4 regions of the Marinobacter sediminum genome follow, and region 4 is predicted to be linked to each of the others. Evidence: predicted binding sites of a transcription regulator. Region 4 holds the regulator's gene; each other region holds the start of a gene.
The links. Region 4 encodes FliA, which starts transcription of late flagellar genes. Its sites were predicted from a motif close to CTAAAGTTTNNNNNNNNNNNGCCGNTAA; they were not measured.
Positions count from the first base shown of each region.

Region 1: a site for FliA is predicted at 1,533-1,560, ahead of KFJ24_RS10315 (methyl-accepting chemotaxis protein). Genes of this name have one in related genera too.
Region 2: a site for FliA is predicted at 1,286-1,313, ahead of KFJ24_RS08745 (flagellar protein MotY). Genes of this name have one in related genera too.
Region 3: a site for FliA is predicted at 1,815-1,842, ahead of KFJ24_RS16930 (methyl-accepting chemotaxis protein). Genes of this name have one in related genera too.

Region 1 is NZ_JAGTWY010000001.1:2,170,523-2,173,896, reverse strand. Features, by position in the region: gene KFJ24_RS10315 (methyl-accepting chemotaxis protein) at 1-1,480, opposite strand, end outside; gene KFJ24_RS10310 (TSUP family transporter) at 1,586-2,362, shown strand; gene KFJ24_RS10305 (hypothetical protein) at 2,376-3,041, opposite strand; gene KFJ24_RS10300 (protein-L-isoaspartate(D-aspartate) O-methyltransferase) at 3,232-3,374, shown strand, end outside.
Region 2 is NZ_JAGTWY010000001.1:1,835,641-1,839,014, reverse strand. Features, by position in the region: gene rnt (ribonuclease T) at 1-121, opposite strand, end outside; gene pyrC (dihydroorotase) at 163-1,194, opposite strand; gene KFJ24_RS08745 (flagellar protein MotY) at 1,357-2,274, shown strand; gene KFJ24_RS08740 (histone deacetylase family protein) at 2,286-3,209, opposite strand.
Region 3 is NZ_JAGTWY010000001.1:3,623,302-3,626,675, reverse strand. Features, by position in the region: gene KFJ24_RS16930 (methyl-accepting chemotaxis protein) at 1-1,658, opposite strand, end outside; gene KFJ24_RS16925 (CHAD domain-containing protein) at 1,889-3,241, shown strand; gene KFJ24_RS16920 (thiol-disulfide oxidoreductase DCC family protein) at 3,225-3,374, shown strand, end outside.
Region 4 is NZ_JAGTWY010000001.1:726,126-729,499, reverse strand. Features, by position in the region: gene KFJ24_RS03555 (protein phosphatase CheZ) at 1-704, opposite strand, end outside; gene cheY (chemotaxis response regulator CheY) at 725-1,108, opposite strand; gene KFJ24_RS03545 (RNA polymerase sigma factor FliA) at 1,271-2,014, opposite strand; gene KFJ24_RS03540 (MinD/ParA family protein) at 2,046-2,858, opposite strand; gene flhF (flagellar biosynthesis protein FlhF) at 2,962-3,374, opposite strand, start outside.

The DNA of each region.
Region 1 (3,374 bases), 1.4 Mb from region 4:
CTACTACGGAGAACCCTCGGCCTGCCTCGCCCGCCCGGGCTGCTTCAATGGCTGCATTCAGAGCCAGCAGGTTGGTCTGTTCGGCCAGGCTGTTAATTACATCCACAATGGAGTTGACCTTTTCACCGGTTTTGCTGAGCTGGCCGATCTGGTCATGGGTTTGCTGGATGCGCTCGGCAAGAGCACTCATGCTGTCGGCGCTGCGCTTGACAACCTTTGCACCGGACTGGGCTGCACCGTTGGCGCTCTGGGCCGCTTCGTTGACGGACTGGGTATACTGGGCAATATCGATCGCGGTGTGGGAAATTTCCTGAACGGCCGTGGCTGTCTGCTCGGTTTCACCCTCTACCTGTTCACCGTTTCGGCCCAGCTGTACAACCAGGGAATCCAGCTCACCCTGGAGGCTGGACAGGGTTCTGTTGCCTTCCACAACCTGTCCGATGACGCTGGAGACATCATCCAGCATTTTGTTGGTAGCTGTGCCGAGGCGATTGAATTCGTCCCTGGTATTGCTGCCTGGTTGGAGGCGTTGGCTGAGATCACCCGAGGCGACGCGGGTCAGCAGCTCAACGACTTCGTTCAGACGCCTGACCAGGGTACGCGATGCAGCGGTCAGCGTAAGAATAAGCACAATCAGAACGGCTGCGGATGTTGCAATGATAAGCCAGGAAGACGCCGTACGGGCTTCTTCCGCCTGGGCGCTGGTGGATGCAATGATGCCGGTGCGAAGGGATTTACCCTGGCTGATAATCATTGCACGAATGTCAGCCCCGATCGTCTCAAGCCTGGTTTCAAGACCTGCAATGATCTTGACGATGTTGTCAGACTCCGCAAAAGCGTCGGCGAACCCCTGAACAGATTGGCCCATTTCGATCTCCTGCCAATCCATATCTTTAACCACTGCCTGCATGCGAGCCAATGCTTCGCGGGTTTTCTCGGCATAGGAGGTGTCGAAGGTGTCCAGGTAGTCCCGGTAATTGGAGGCGATGATGTTGATGTCATCGTTGAAGATGGAAATGCTGATTTCCCGGAGGTCACTCTCAACAATACCGGCCATTTTCGCTTTCAGACCATTGCTGTTGGTCAGGCCCAGTGTTTGGCTCAGCCCCAGCCACTCTCGCCGCAGTTCTGTATAGTTGTTGACGGCATCGTGGATTTCCGCCGCTGTTTCGGCGATGGATGGGTCTGAGAGCTTTGCCGCTGCGGTTGGCAGTTCGCCGGCCTGTGTTTCCAGCGATGCGAGTTGGTTCTGGAAGGAGTCGACCGTATCCGGAGTCAGGTTTTCGCTGAGACGATCTGCGTTAAGCCAATCGTTCATCAGGTGCAACGAAGCCGTTTCGTAGGACCTGGCCTGGCTGCGTGCTTCATACGCTTCTGACACTTTGCTGAGGCCACTCAGCGAGGCCGCTAGCGCAATAGCAAGGCCCACGAAGGTGGCTGCAATCAGGAAGGTAAACTTCTGTTTCCAGGACAGGGCCATTATTATTCTCCGGGGTTTAATCAATATCCGTCCAGTTTGTAGCTCACTGAATATATCGGCGCTATTTCAAATAACTGGAGTCAATATTCAGTAAAAAAGGAAGTTATGTCCGATCTCGGCATTGCCCAGTATGTTTTGATTGCTGTTATCTTCGTCTGGAGTGGATTTGTACGCTCCGGGCTTGGGTTCGGTGGGGCTGTTTTGTCGTTACCCTTCCTTTTGCTGGTACTCGACCAGCCTTTGATTTTCTTGCCGATCATTGCCGTACACCTGCTGGTGTTTTCTTCTTTGACCATTTGGATGAATAATCGGAAGCGCCCCGATTCAGCCGGCATGAAAACAGAGGGAACGGTTGACTGGCGTTATCTCTGGCGCATTCTTGCGATCATGATCGTGCCCAAGCTGGTCGGGGTGTTTGGCCTGATAACCATGCCTGGCGATATCCTCAGCGCCATCATCTTCGTGATTGTCGGCTTGTATTCGGTGTCCTATATCGTCAACAAACCGTTCCGAAGTGGCAGCAAAGCGGTGGATACGCTGTTTCTCATGGTGGGTGGTTATATCAGTGGTACGTCCCTGATCGGCGCTCCCCTGATCATTGCCGTTGCGGCGCAGCACCTACCGAAAGAGAAGCTTCGGGATACCCTGTTCGCACTCTGGTTTATTCTGGTTTTTATCAAAATGGGCGCATTCGTATGGGCAGGCGTCGATTTGCAACTGATTCATCATCTTTGGTTGCTTCCCTGCGCCGCGGTAGGACATGTCATTGGCCTTCGTTTCCACGACCGTATTCTTCGGGCAGAAACGCCGGTGTTTTTCCAGGTGCTCGGAACCGTGCTGCTGATTGTCAGCAGCATTGGTATGTTCAGCGTTCTGGCCTGAGGTAATGGGCCGCTTAACCGGCCCGACCAAAAACCCGCTCGAAAAATCCGGCCGATTTCACGTCTGGAACCGGCAGGTTGTCCAGCTCCTCCATTGCCTTGCGCCAGAAGTGTTGGGGGGCATCCTGGTCGGCCACCAGGCTCCGTTCTTCAGTGCTGTAATGGTTATGTTCGCCTTCCAGTCCCTTTCTCATCAATTCCTGTGTCCACAGGTAAATTGTGCCCCTGACCGTTCTTAACAGTCGGCAGTAGGCCTCGCGGCTCAGGTTGATAGCCAGTTCGGCGCTCAGGTTGATCTGCTTTTGCAGTGCCACCATGTCTTCCTTGTCGAGGAGTATCCGGTTTCCGTCTCCCTTCTTGCTGTTTACACAGATTTTCTCCAGTGCTTTTGTGCCCTCAATGAGATCGAGATGGCCGTATTCCTTTCCCTGTTGATCGTTTACTGGTGCGGGAATCCAGCCATACTGTGGGGAGCGGGCTACGATATGTCCGGGTAGGTCCCGGCGATAGGGTGGTGCGGACTCCTTGTCCTGATAACCATCGAATTCTGTGCGTAGCCATGCCGCCATTTTTTTATGGCGCAGCATCATGGCGAGGGTGATTGCTGATGGCATGATGTCTTCGAGCAGTTCGGATGATTCCCTGGTCTGCTCCTCAAGGTGATTGATGGATGCTGACATGTTTTCCTCCTTGGCAGCGGGCATGGAGCTTCTCCCGGCTGTCAGATTTTTGTTGTTGTGTGGCTGCCGAATGGTTGCCTGTCCGGCGTGCCATGTTTAAAAAGTAGACAGTGAGGGTGGGGCGCACCGTTGTAAAAAAGTTGCTCCTTTGTAACGGTCGGTAAGCGGCCTTTGATTCAGGAGGCAAGTCATGAACGAACAAGTGGATTTTGAGGCTCAGCGGGCCTCGATGGTGGATTATCAGATTGTCGCCAGGGGCATCTCTTCGCCGCTGGTGATAGAGGCGATGAGGCGGGTGCCCAGAGAAAGGTTTGTCACGCCCAGGATGATCGA
Region 2 (3,374 bases), 1.1 Mb from region 4:
CCACTTCCAGTAAGGCATCCCGCTCCGGGTTGAATCCGGCGGTTTCCACGTCAACTACGACGGGCAAAAAGCCGCGAAAGCGGCGGGACATTGGATGCGGTTCTTTATTTTCTTCAGTCACTAAAACTCCGGTCGTGGCCGTGTGATGTAAAGTCAGGGTGTTTACGCCAGGCGCCAGTTAACGGTTTCACCCGCTTTCAGTGGCACGATGTTGCCGTCTGCCAGAGGCAGCTGAGCCGGCATGGTCCAAGGTTCCCGAACCAGGGTAACGGTGTCGGTATTTCTCGGTAGACCATAGAAGTCCGCGCCGTTGAAGCTTGCGAAGGCTTCCAGTTTGTCCAGAATGCCCAGTTCCTCAAAAATATCTGCATATAGCCCGATGGCGCCATAGGCGGAGTAGCAACCGGCGCAGCCGCAGGCAGCTTCCTTCCGGTCTTTGGCATGAGGCGCGGAATCGGTGCCGAGGAAGAAGCGTTTGTCACCGCTGGCGACGGCTTCCCTCAGGGCCTGCTGATGCCGGTTGCGCTTGAGGATAGGCAGGCAGTATAAGTGCGGGCGAATACCGCCAACCAGCATATGGTTGCGGTTATACATCAGGTGTTGCGGGGTCAGCGTGGCCGCCAGGTTTTCGCCCTTGTGCTGCCGTACAAACTCGGCTGAGTCCGCTGTGGTAATGTGTTCCAGGACTACTTTCAGACCCGGGAAGGCTTCCAGGGTAGGGGCGAGCACCCTTTCGAGAAACACCTTCTCGCGGTCGAAAATGTCGATATCCGGGTCGGTCACTTCACCGTGTACCAGCAGCAACATGCCGCAGTCGGCCATAGCTTCCAGCACCGGGTAGATGTTGCGGATATCTTTCACACCGGATGCAGAGTTGGTGGTGGCACCGGCCGGATACAGTTTGGCGGCCACTACACCGGCCGCCTTGGCATCGCGAATGGTTTCTGCGGTTGTGCTCTCGGTCAGATAAAGCGTCATCAGGGGCTGGAACTCGGTGCCTGTGGCGGCTGCCAGGATTCGCTCCCGGTAGGCTGTCGCTTCCGCGGTGGTGGTCACCGGCGGCACCAGGTTGGGCATGATGATCGCGCGCCCGAAACAGGCGGCAGTAGCGGGTACCACACTCGTGAGAATGTCTTCATCACGAACGTGCAGGTGCCAGTCGTCCGGGCGGGTAAGGGTGAGCTGATCGGTCATGGATGTTTCCGCAATGCCATCGGTGGGCCTCGGCCCTGAAAATTTTGCGAATTATATCAGAAGGCGTGAATGTTTGTTTTTGTATACCGGCCTAAAGAACCAGACCGCTTGGCCGTTATAAATTGAAACACCTGAAGTCTCCGGACACATTGGTAACCTGTTATGGCATTCAGCCTTCACAAACACACACTGAGCCTGCTGGGCGCGTTGGCGCTGGTCTCCGGCGTGCCGCTTCTCGGACACGCGGCAAGCTATGGTGCGGGCATTGAAAACAGTCAGTGGTATCTGGCTGAATCCATTTTCGAGTGTTCACTGGTGCATGAAGTTCCCGGCTATGGCAAGGCAGTGTTCCGGCACCAGGCCGGAGAGAGCCTGTCTTTCTTCCTGGAATCAGACCACCCGATGATGCGGCCCGGTCGTGGTTCTCTGGTTGTTGAGGCGCCAGCCTGGCGACCCGGTGTTGTGCCCAGACCCCTTGGCTCTGTGAACGTTTCTGACGGTAACCGACCGGTGCTTCTGGATACCCGTCAGGCGATGGTTCTTGCCCAGGGACTGCTTGAGGGCATGAGGCCTACGGTCACCCGAGAATCCTGGTTTGATGGCAGCCCTGTGAGGGTTCAGGTATCAAATATTAACTTTTCCGGTCAGTTCGAGCGCTATCGTGCCTGCACAGCTAACCTTCTGCCGGTGAACTATGATCAGATTCGCCGTTCCCGCATCCCCTTTAACAGCGGCAGTGCCAGTCTTTCCGGGGCGGATCGCAAGCTCCTGGACAACATTGTGACCTTCGTACTGGCAGACTCCACGGTCGAACGCATCTTCGTGGATGGTCATAGTGACCGTTTGGGAAGCCGAATTGATAACCGTGCTTTATCGGAAGATCGTGCCAATGTTGTTGCTGGCTACCTTAAAGCGCGGGGTATTCCTGAAAACCTGATTATTGTTCGTGCCCACGGCGATCAATTCCCGGTCTCACGCCGCCCTGCTGACAACCGGCGTACCACCATTCGCCTTCAGCGGGAAGGTGAGAGGCCAGAGTTCCAGCAAGCCAACGGCTATGGTGGTGAGTCCGCGGGCTGATACCGGCTCAACTAGACGGCGTTCAGCACTTCCAGATGAGCTGTCACACTCTCCGCCAGAGCTTTCAGGTGATAGCCTCCTTCCAGGGTTGAGATGATCCGGTCATTGGAATAATCACTGGCAATATTGGTGACCATCTCTGTCAGCCAGCGATAGTCTTCTGTTTCCAGATTCAGCTCTGCCATCGGGTCCAGCTTGTGGCTGTCAAATCCGGCTGAGATCAGAATGACCTGTGGTTTGAAGTCCTGAAGTTTTTTTACCCAGGCTGCTTCTATCGCTTTTCGATAATCGAGAGCCGAACATCCGGCTTCAATAGGTGCATTGACGATATTGTCCGCCTGCCGGTGCACGTGGGAGTGTGGATAGAAAGGGTGCTGGAAGCTGGAGCACATGAGAATGCGCTCGTCACCACTGACAATATCAACAGTGCCATTGCCCTGGTGTACATCAAAATCAATGATGGCAACCCGCTCCAGGTGGTGGAAGTTCAGGGCACGCATGGCTGCCAGTGCAACGTTGTTATAAAAGCAGAATCCCATGGATTTGCTGCGCTCTGCATGGTGGCCGGGAGGCCGGGCGCAGATAAAAGCATTGGTGACCTGGCTGCTCATGACCATATCCACAGCCTGAATGTTTGCGCCGGCTGCGAGTCGGGCGGCGCGGAGCGTGTCCGGCATCAGGGCTGTATCCGGGTCGGTGAATACTCGGCCGCGAGTCGGCTCCATGAGATCGAGTTGCTGCAGGTATTTTTCCGGGTGAACCGACAGCAATTGATCACGGGTGATCTCTTCCGGCCTTACCCAGTCCAGATCCTGCTCAAGATGAGTGTCGGCGATGTAGCTGAGGATCGTTGAAATCCTCTCCGGGCACTCCGGATGCTCCGGGCCCATGTTGTGTCTCAGACAGTCATCGTGGGAAAAGAATGCCGTGCTCATACGTCTCTGAATGCCTTGAATATGCTTGTATTTTTATCAATCTTATCAGGGATAATAACAGGGTGCCGTGTTTCTTTGGTCTTAGAGGTACGATAGACGTTTTAGATCAATTAACGTGCGCATAAGATAAGGTATAAACTCATGAGTTTCCTGTGTTATTAATGT
Region 3 (3,374 bases), 2.9 Mb from region 4:
ATAAGCTCCCTCAGGCTCTCGCCCAGCCGGGCCAGCTCATGGCTCGCCTCGTTGGTTTGAGTGACACCGGTATCACTACGCTGCGCCGCATCCACAATGCGCACGACGTTCTGGTTGATCTCTTCAGCAACCTGGCTTTGCTGCTCTGCTGCAGTCGCAATCTGGGTAACCTGATCGTGGATCTGTCCCACTGATTTTTCGATGGTGCCCAGAGCGCTGGTTGCATGATCGATGCGCTCAACAGTCTCGGATGACCGATCCCGGGACTTATTCATGCGTTCAACCGCGGAGCGGGACTCGGTAACAAAACCGTCAATCATTTCACGAATCTGATCAGCAGACTCGGCACTGCGCTTCGCCAACTGACGAACCTCATCGGCAACTACAGAAAAACCGCGGCCATGCTCACCAGCACGGGCAGCCTCAATTGCCGCGTTCAGGGCCAGCAGGTTAGTCTGCTCGGTAACCGCGTGAATCACATCCAGGACCTGCTGAATGTCGTCCGATTTTTCAGCCAGCGCATCAATGTTTCGGGCGCTTTCCTGAATCTCTTCGGAAAGTTTATTTACCGATCCTTGCGCGCTGGCGATGGTTTCACCGCCCTCACGGGCCATGCGATCCGCGTCGGAAGCAGCCCCTTCAACCTCATTGGCGTTTCCGGAAATCTGCTGGATGGTTGCTGCCATTTCGTTGATGGCAGAGGCAATCTGATCGGTCTCGGAACCCTGTTCCTGAACCGAGGCGCGGGTTTCACTGGCTACACGGCTCAGCTCTTCTGCGGCCGACGCGACCTGATCTGTGGTGGCACCCACCTCACGAATCGTGGTCTGAATCTTGATGACAAAGGCGTTGAAACGACGGCCCAGCTCAGCAAGCTCATCGGTACCCTCTTCCGGCAGCCGTTGACGCAAATCGCCATCACCATTGGCGATTTCCTGCATCATATTGCTCACGGTGTTCAGGGGCCCGGTAACAGTACGGCCCACCAGCAGGCCTATCAGCAATGAAATCACCACAATGACCGACGTCACCAACAGGATAAATCCGAGGGCAGAGGCTATTTCATCTTCAATGTCGGCCCTGGCTTTAGCCACCTGCTTATCAATATTGGTAACGTAGACGCCGGTGCCGATCATCCAGTCCCAATCAGGAATGATGGTGGAATAGGAAACCTTTGGTTCTTCGTTACCAGATGCCGGATTTGCCCAGTTATAGGCGAAAAAGCCGTCTGATTCAGCGGCATCGTAAAGAGAAGCGATCAGCTTTCTCACGGTAGGATTATTTGTGGGGCCCTCCTTCGAGGGATCCGGGGCATAAGCGAGGTTATAGACGTCTCGGGTATAGGCGAACACGTAATTCGTTTCATCATAACGAATCGAACGCAATCGTGCCGCGGCTTCCTCCTTGGCCTCTTCCTCGGAAAGCGCGGGATCATTCTTGGCATGAAGCACAACGGCGCGGGCAGTATTAACCAGGTTCTTCAGCCCTGCTTTGCGGGCGTCCAGCAGGTTCGTTTCCATACGCTCAAGCTCTGCCTCGCCCTCGGCCTGAATCTGGCTAACGGTAATCCAGGCGATGGTCGCTGCCGTAATCAGTACCGGTATCAGTACGGCCAGCAGCAGCCGGGTGCGAATGCGCAGATGATTCAAAACGTTCATTACAACGGATCCTCGGAGAGATATTGAGCGACAGCTTATACACTTGCGCCAGAAGCACTGTTCCAATTTGTTAAAACAGATTTACCGACGTTCACACGGCGAGCCCCACCATCTGTCACTACACTGTGACTGTTCATGGGTTCTCACATGGTTGGCTTATCGACTGCACCCTAAGGACCTTGAGCATTTTCAGACGAAAGTCCAAAAAGTCCAAGTAGCAAGGCAGCAACATGAAACACCTCTTCCTGATCCGACATGCCAAATCCAGCTGGGCAGACGAGGACCTTGGTGACCGGGAGCGCCCACTCAATGCGAGGGGTGAAAAACAACTGGCACCGCTGGGCAAAGCTCTGACCCAAAACGGCGGCTTTGATGCCGTTCTGTATGCCAGCAATGCCGAACGCGCAAAGCAGACTCTTGCAGGGGTGCTGCCGGCGACCTTCCCTGCGGGACGCGCCCATGTAAGCCCTGAACTCTACACCTTTGACTATCAACAGCTCGTCCATTGGCTGCAAAAGCGTGAAAACGAGGAGCAGATTGCTCTAATCGGCCACAACCCGGCGCTCCTTGAGCTAGCCCAATGGCTGCTCAAACACCCGCCGGCCCACCTCCCCACAGCGAGCTTTATCCACATTCACATCCCGGTGGACCACTGGTGCGAGCTGAAAAAAGGCAAGGGCAGGCTGGATCGATTTCTTACCCCAAAGGACTTCAGCTACCCCGACTTTGCCCGCAAGCTGAAAAAACGAGCGGAAACCGACGGCAACAATCCGGCCAAGGATATTCCGGCAGCACTCAGGCACCAGCTCACCGTTATCAACCAGCTGGAACCCGGCGTCATTCTCGGGCTGGACAATGAATTCCTGCACCATTATCGCATTGCCATCCGCCGCAGCCGGGCCATTGCCGAATCCATACAGGAGGTGACCCGAGACAATCTCCTCTCCCGGGCAATAAAACAACTGAAACGGCATGCCAAAGCCACTGGGCGGCTCCGGGATCTGCACGTCTTGCTCGAGGACCTGGCACGGCTGTGCCAGGGCAACGAAGAGCTGCGAACCACCCTTCACACCTACTTTGAAAACGAGGCAGAGGAAGAACACGCCCGGCTGGTTAATAAACTGAATGGCAAGCACTATCACGACAGCATGAACGACTGGCACCACCTGATCGATTCCCGGAAATTCAACAAACTCGCAGGCAAACTTACCCCGAAAGACATCCGAAAAGTCGTTGAGCAACGTATTAGACAGTTCAACAGGCGTACCGCGGAGCTGATGGTCACATCCCCGGACGAGGACATACATCGGCTGCGAAAGCTGTTAAAACGCATTCGATATCTGATGGAGCTGGACAAGGCCGGATGGAAAGGCGGCCTTAAGACATTGAAAGGTCGGCAAAAACTTTACGGCGGCTTCCAGGATCTTCGCGTTCAGATTGAGCTGATGGAGCAGTTCCGCAACAACGCCCCGAAGGCTCTGCCAGCGGCGATCAGTGGCCTCGAAGACGTACTGAAACAGCAAAAGGCGGATGTCCGCAAACAGATACTTGCCCTTGGAGGACTTGATGGAGCCCAGCTATGACACTTTGTTCTATGACGGAAGCTGCCCCCTGTGTGCCCGCGAGATCCGTACCCTTCGCAAACTCCAGGATGGCAACCTGATCTTCGCGGACATTCACGAACAACATGCCGAAAACCAGGGCCTGCCAAGCCAT
Region 4 (3,374 bases):
GGCCCAACCCCCTGTTCGGCGGACACTTCTGCATCATCAAGCTGATGCACTGTACCCGTGATCTGATCCACATGACTGGCCATTACCACCAGGCCAAGCATCTGTTCTTCAACCTCCTTCACCAGCGTCGTGACCCTCTGAATAACCTGACCGGTAAGATCCTGGAAATCCTGGGCCATGAGAATCTCGGAGAGATTGTTGTAAATGGTGTCGGCATCGGTCGTCAGGCTGCCAAAGAAGCGATCAATGCGGCCATACAATTCCCGGAACTCCGCCGGCTGCATTTCCCGACGCCTCAGACGCTGCCATTCATCCCGCAGAGCTACTGCCTCGTCTCGAACGGTATGAGCCACCGGCATGGTCTCTTCCACCAGGTCCATGGTCCGATTAGCGGCCTGGCTGGTCATCTGAACCACGTATTCAAGACGATCAGAGGCATCTGTCATTTTTGACAGTGCTTCCTTTTGTTCGGCATTACGGGGGTCTACCTGGAAGTTTCGGATTGCCTCATGAAGGCTGCGCGTCAGCCGGCCGACTTCGCGATAGAGACTCTGATCCCTGACCTCGCTCAAGTCATTAATCAGGGTCATGGCCCTGGCGTAATCGCCGGCCTGAACGCTTTCAGACAGGTCCGCAGCCTGACGCTGGAGCTTTTCGGTTACCTCTGGTTCAAGGCCCTGATGGTTCTTGTTACTATCGCTCATTAGAGCCATCCGATCTCTGATTACTGAATACGTTCAAAGATTTTCTCGATCTTTTCCTTGAGAACCGCCGCCGTGAACGGTTTAACAACATAGCCGTTCACACCGGCCTGGGCCGCCGCTACGATCTGGTCCCGCTTGGCCTCGGCTGTCACCATAAGCACTGGCAGGGTTTTCAGATCTTCATCGGCACGAACCGCTTTCAGCAAATCGAAACCAGACATACCCGGCATGTTCCAGTCGGTCACCAGAAAATCATACTTGCCACTTTTCAGCATCGGCAGTGCCGTATTGCCGTCGTCCGCCTCGTCGGTATTGCTGAAGCCGAGATCGCGCAACAGGTTCTTGATGATCCGTCGCATCGTGGAAAAGTCGTCCACGATGAGAATTTTCATGTTCTTGTCCAATGGGACCTCCAGTTAGTAACACCCGGAATTCGTTTGACCTTTGTGCTTGAAATCTAGCCAGGCCGCTGTTTTAAACGCTTATTGTCTGATGTTTGTTGTGGTTGTAAAGCATCGGTTACCAAAAACTACAGACAACCATGGTCCGGACACATCAACCGTCGCCTAAGCGCCTGACTCCTGACGCCAGCCGGACAGACGCCCGCGTAATCGCAATGCGGCCTGACTGTGAATCTGGCTGACCCTGCTTTCACTCACCCCGAGCACCGCCCCGATCTCCTTGAGATTCAGCTCCTCCTGGTAATACAGGCTCAGCACCAATTTTTCCCGCTCGGGCAGATCCTCGATGGCTTCTGCCAGGTTCCGCCGAAAAGCACCCGAAGTCAGATCATCCAGCGGATTATCACTGGCCTCTGTCTCTTCTATCGGCAGTTCTCCGGATTCATTGAGCTCATCAAGGCTAAAAAGTCGTCCACTGTTGGCATCAGAAAGCGAGGAATGATACTCGGAAAGGTCGAGACCTAACTCTTCGGCAACTTCCAGGTCCTGGGCTTCACGGCCAAGACGGTCTTCAACCGTTTTAATTGCCTGGGAAATTCGGCGGGCGTTGCGGTGAACGGATCGGGGCACCCAGTCGCCCTTGCGGATCTCATCCACCATGGCGCCCCGTATCCTGATACCGGCATAGGTTTCAAACGTAGCACCTTTGGCGGAACTATAACGCTGTGCGGCCTCCAGCAGTCCGATCATTCCGGCCTGCATCAGGTCCTCCAGTTGCACAGACGCCGGCAACCTTGCCATGAGGTGCAGGGCAATCTTCTTGACTAGCGGGGCGTGCTCCTCGACAAGTAGAGAAGCACTTTTCGCGCCTGACTGCTGGTAGATTCCCAGGTTTTTCGTCAATGTCATGTATCCGGTTTTGTTTTTGACTGGATCAGATTCAGACTTCGACGAGCCGCTCCACAAAAAATTCGAGATGCCCGCGGGGAGAGGATGGCAGTGGCCAGTTGTCGACTTTTTCTGCGAGCGCTTTGATTGCCAACGATGCTTTTGCTCGGGGATAAGCATCCAGGACGGCACGCTGACGTTGTACCGCTTTTTTGACAGCTTCGTCAAAAGGGACCATGCCCACGTATTGTAATGCCACATCCAGAAAACGCTCGGTGACCCGAGTCAGTTTTTCAAAAAGATGACGGCCTTCCTGCTCGTTTCGGACCTGATTGGCCAGAATACGGAACCGGTTGGTGCCGTAATCCCGGTTCATGAGCTTGATCAATGCATAGGCATCCGTGATGGACGTAGGCTCGTCACACACCACCAGCAATAGTTCCTGGGAAGCCCTGAGAAAGCTGACAACCGATTCCGAAATGCCGGCGGCGGTATCAACGATCAGGACATCTATCTGATCCCCCAGTTCGCTGAATGCGTTGATCAGGCCGGCATGCTCCATAGGGCTGAGCTGGGTCATGCGCTGGGTACCCGAGGAAGCGGGAACAATCTTTATGCCGCCCGGGCCATTAACCAAAACATCCTTGAGGTCGCACTCTCCGGCCAGCACATCAGAAAGGTTTCTGTTTGCGGTTATACCGAGCAGCACGTCAATATTCGCGAGACCCAGATCGGCGTCCAGCAACACCACTCGACGGCCTTTCTCGGCCAGGGCGATTCCAAGGTTGACCGACACGTTACTCTTGCCGACTCCCCCTTTTCCGCCGGAAACTGCTATCACCTGTACCGGACGTGCTCTGCTCATACTGAATCTTTTCTCTCACCAGTTTTGCCGGGGCTCGCTGTATCAGAACGAAGCCGGATTTATACACCGTATACTCCGTCATCCGATGACAGCCTTCAATAGGTCAGGCCCCTTCTGCGACCGCCTGTTGTTGCTGGAGTTTTTTCAGCCGCTCCACGGCCAGCCGCACCAACGGAATGGCTTCAGCATGGTGCAAATCCTCGGGAATCTTTTGTCCATCGGTGTAATAGGCCACCGGTAAACCGGTCTCCATAACGAACCCGAGAGACTCTCCGAGCGTCAGGGCTTCGTCAATTTTTGTCATCACGCAGCCCGCAAGATTAGCCATCTTATAGCAATGCCAGACGGATTTCATGATGCGCGGCTGACTGGTGGCCGAAACCACAAGATGGGTCCGAATATTGTGGTGACTGCGAGCCAGTTCAGCCAGTTGTTCCTGGTAGCCCTTGTCAGAACTGGTCAGGCCGGCAGTATCGATCAGAACAAGATGGCGATCGGACAGCTCGTCCAGAATAT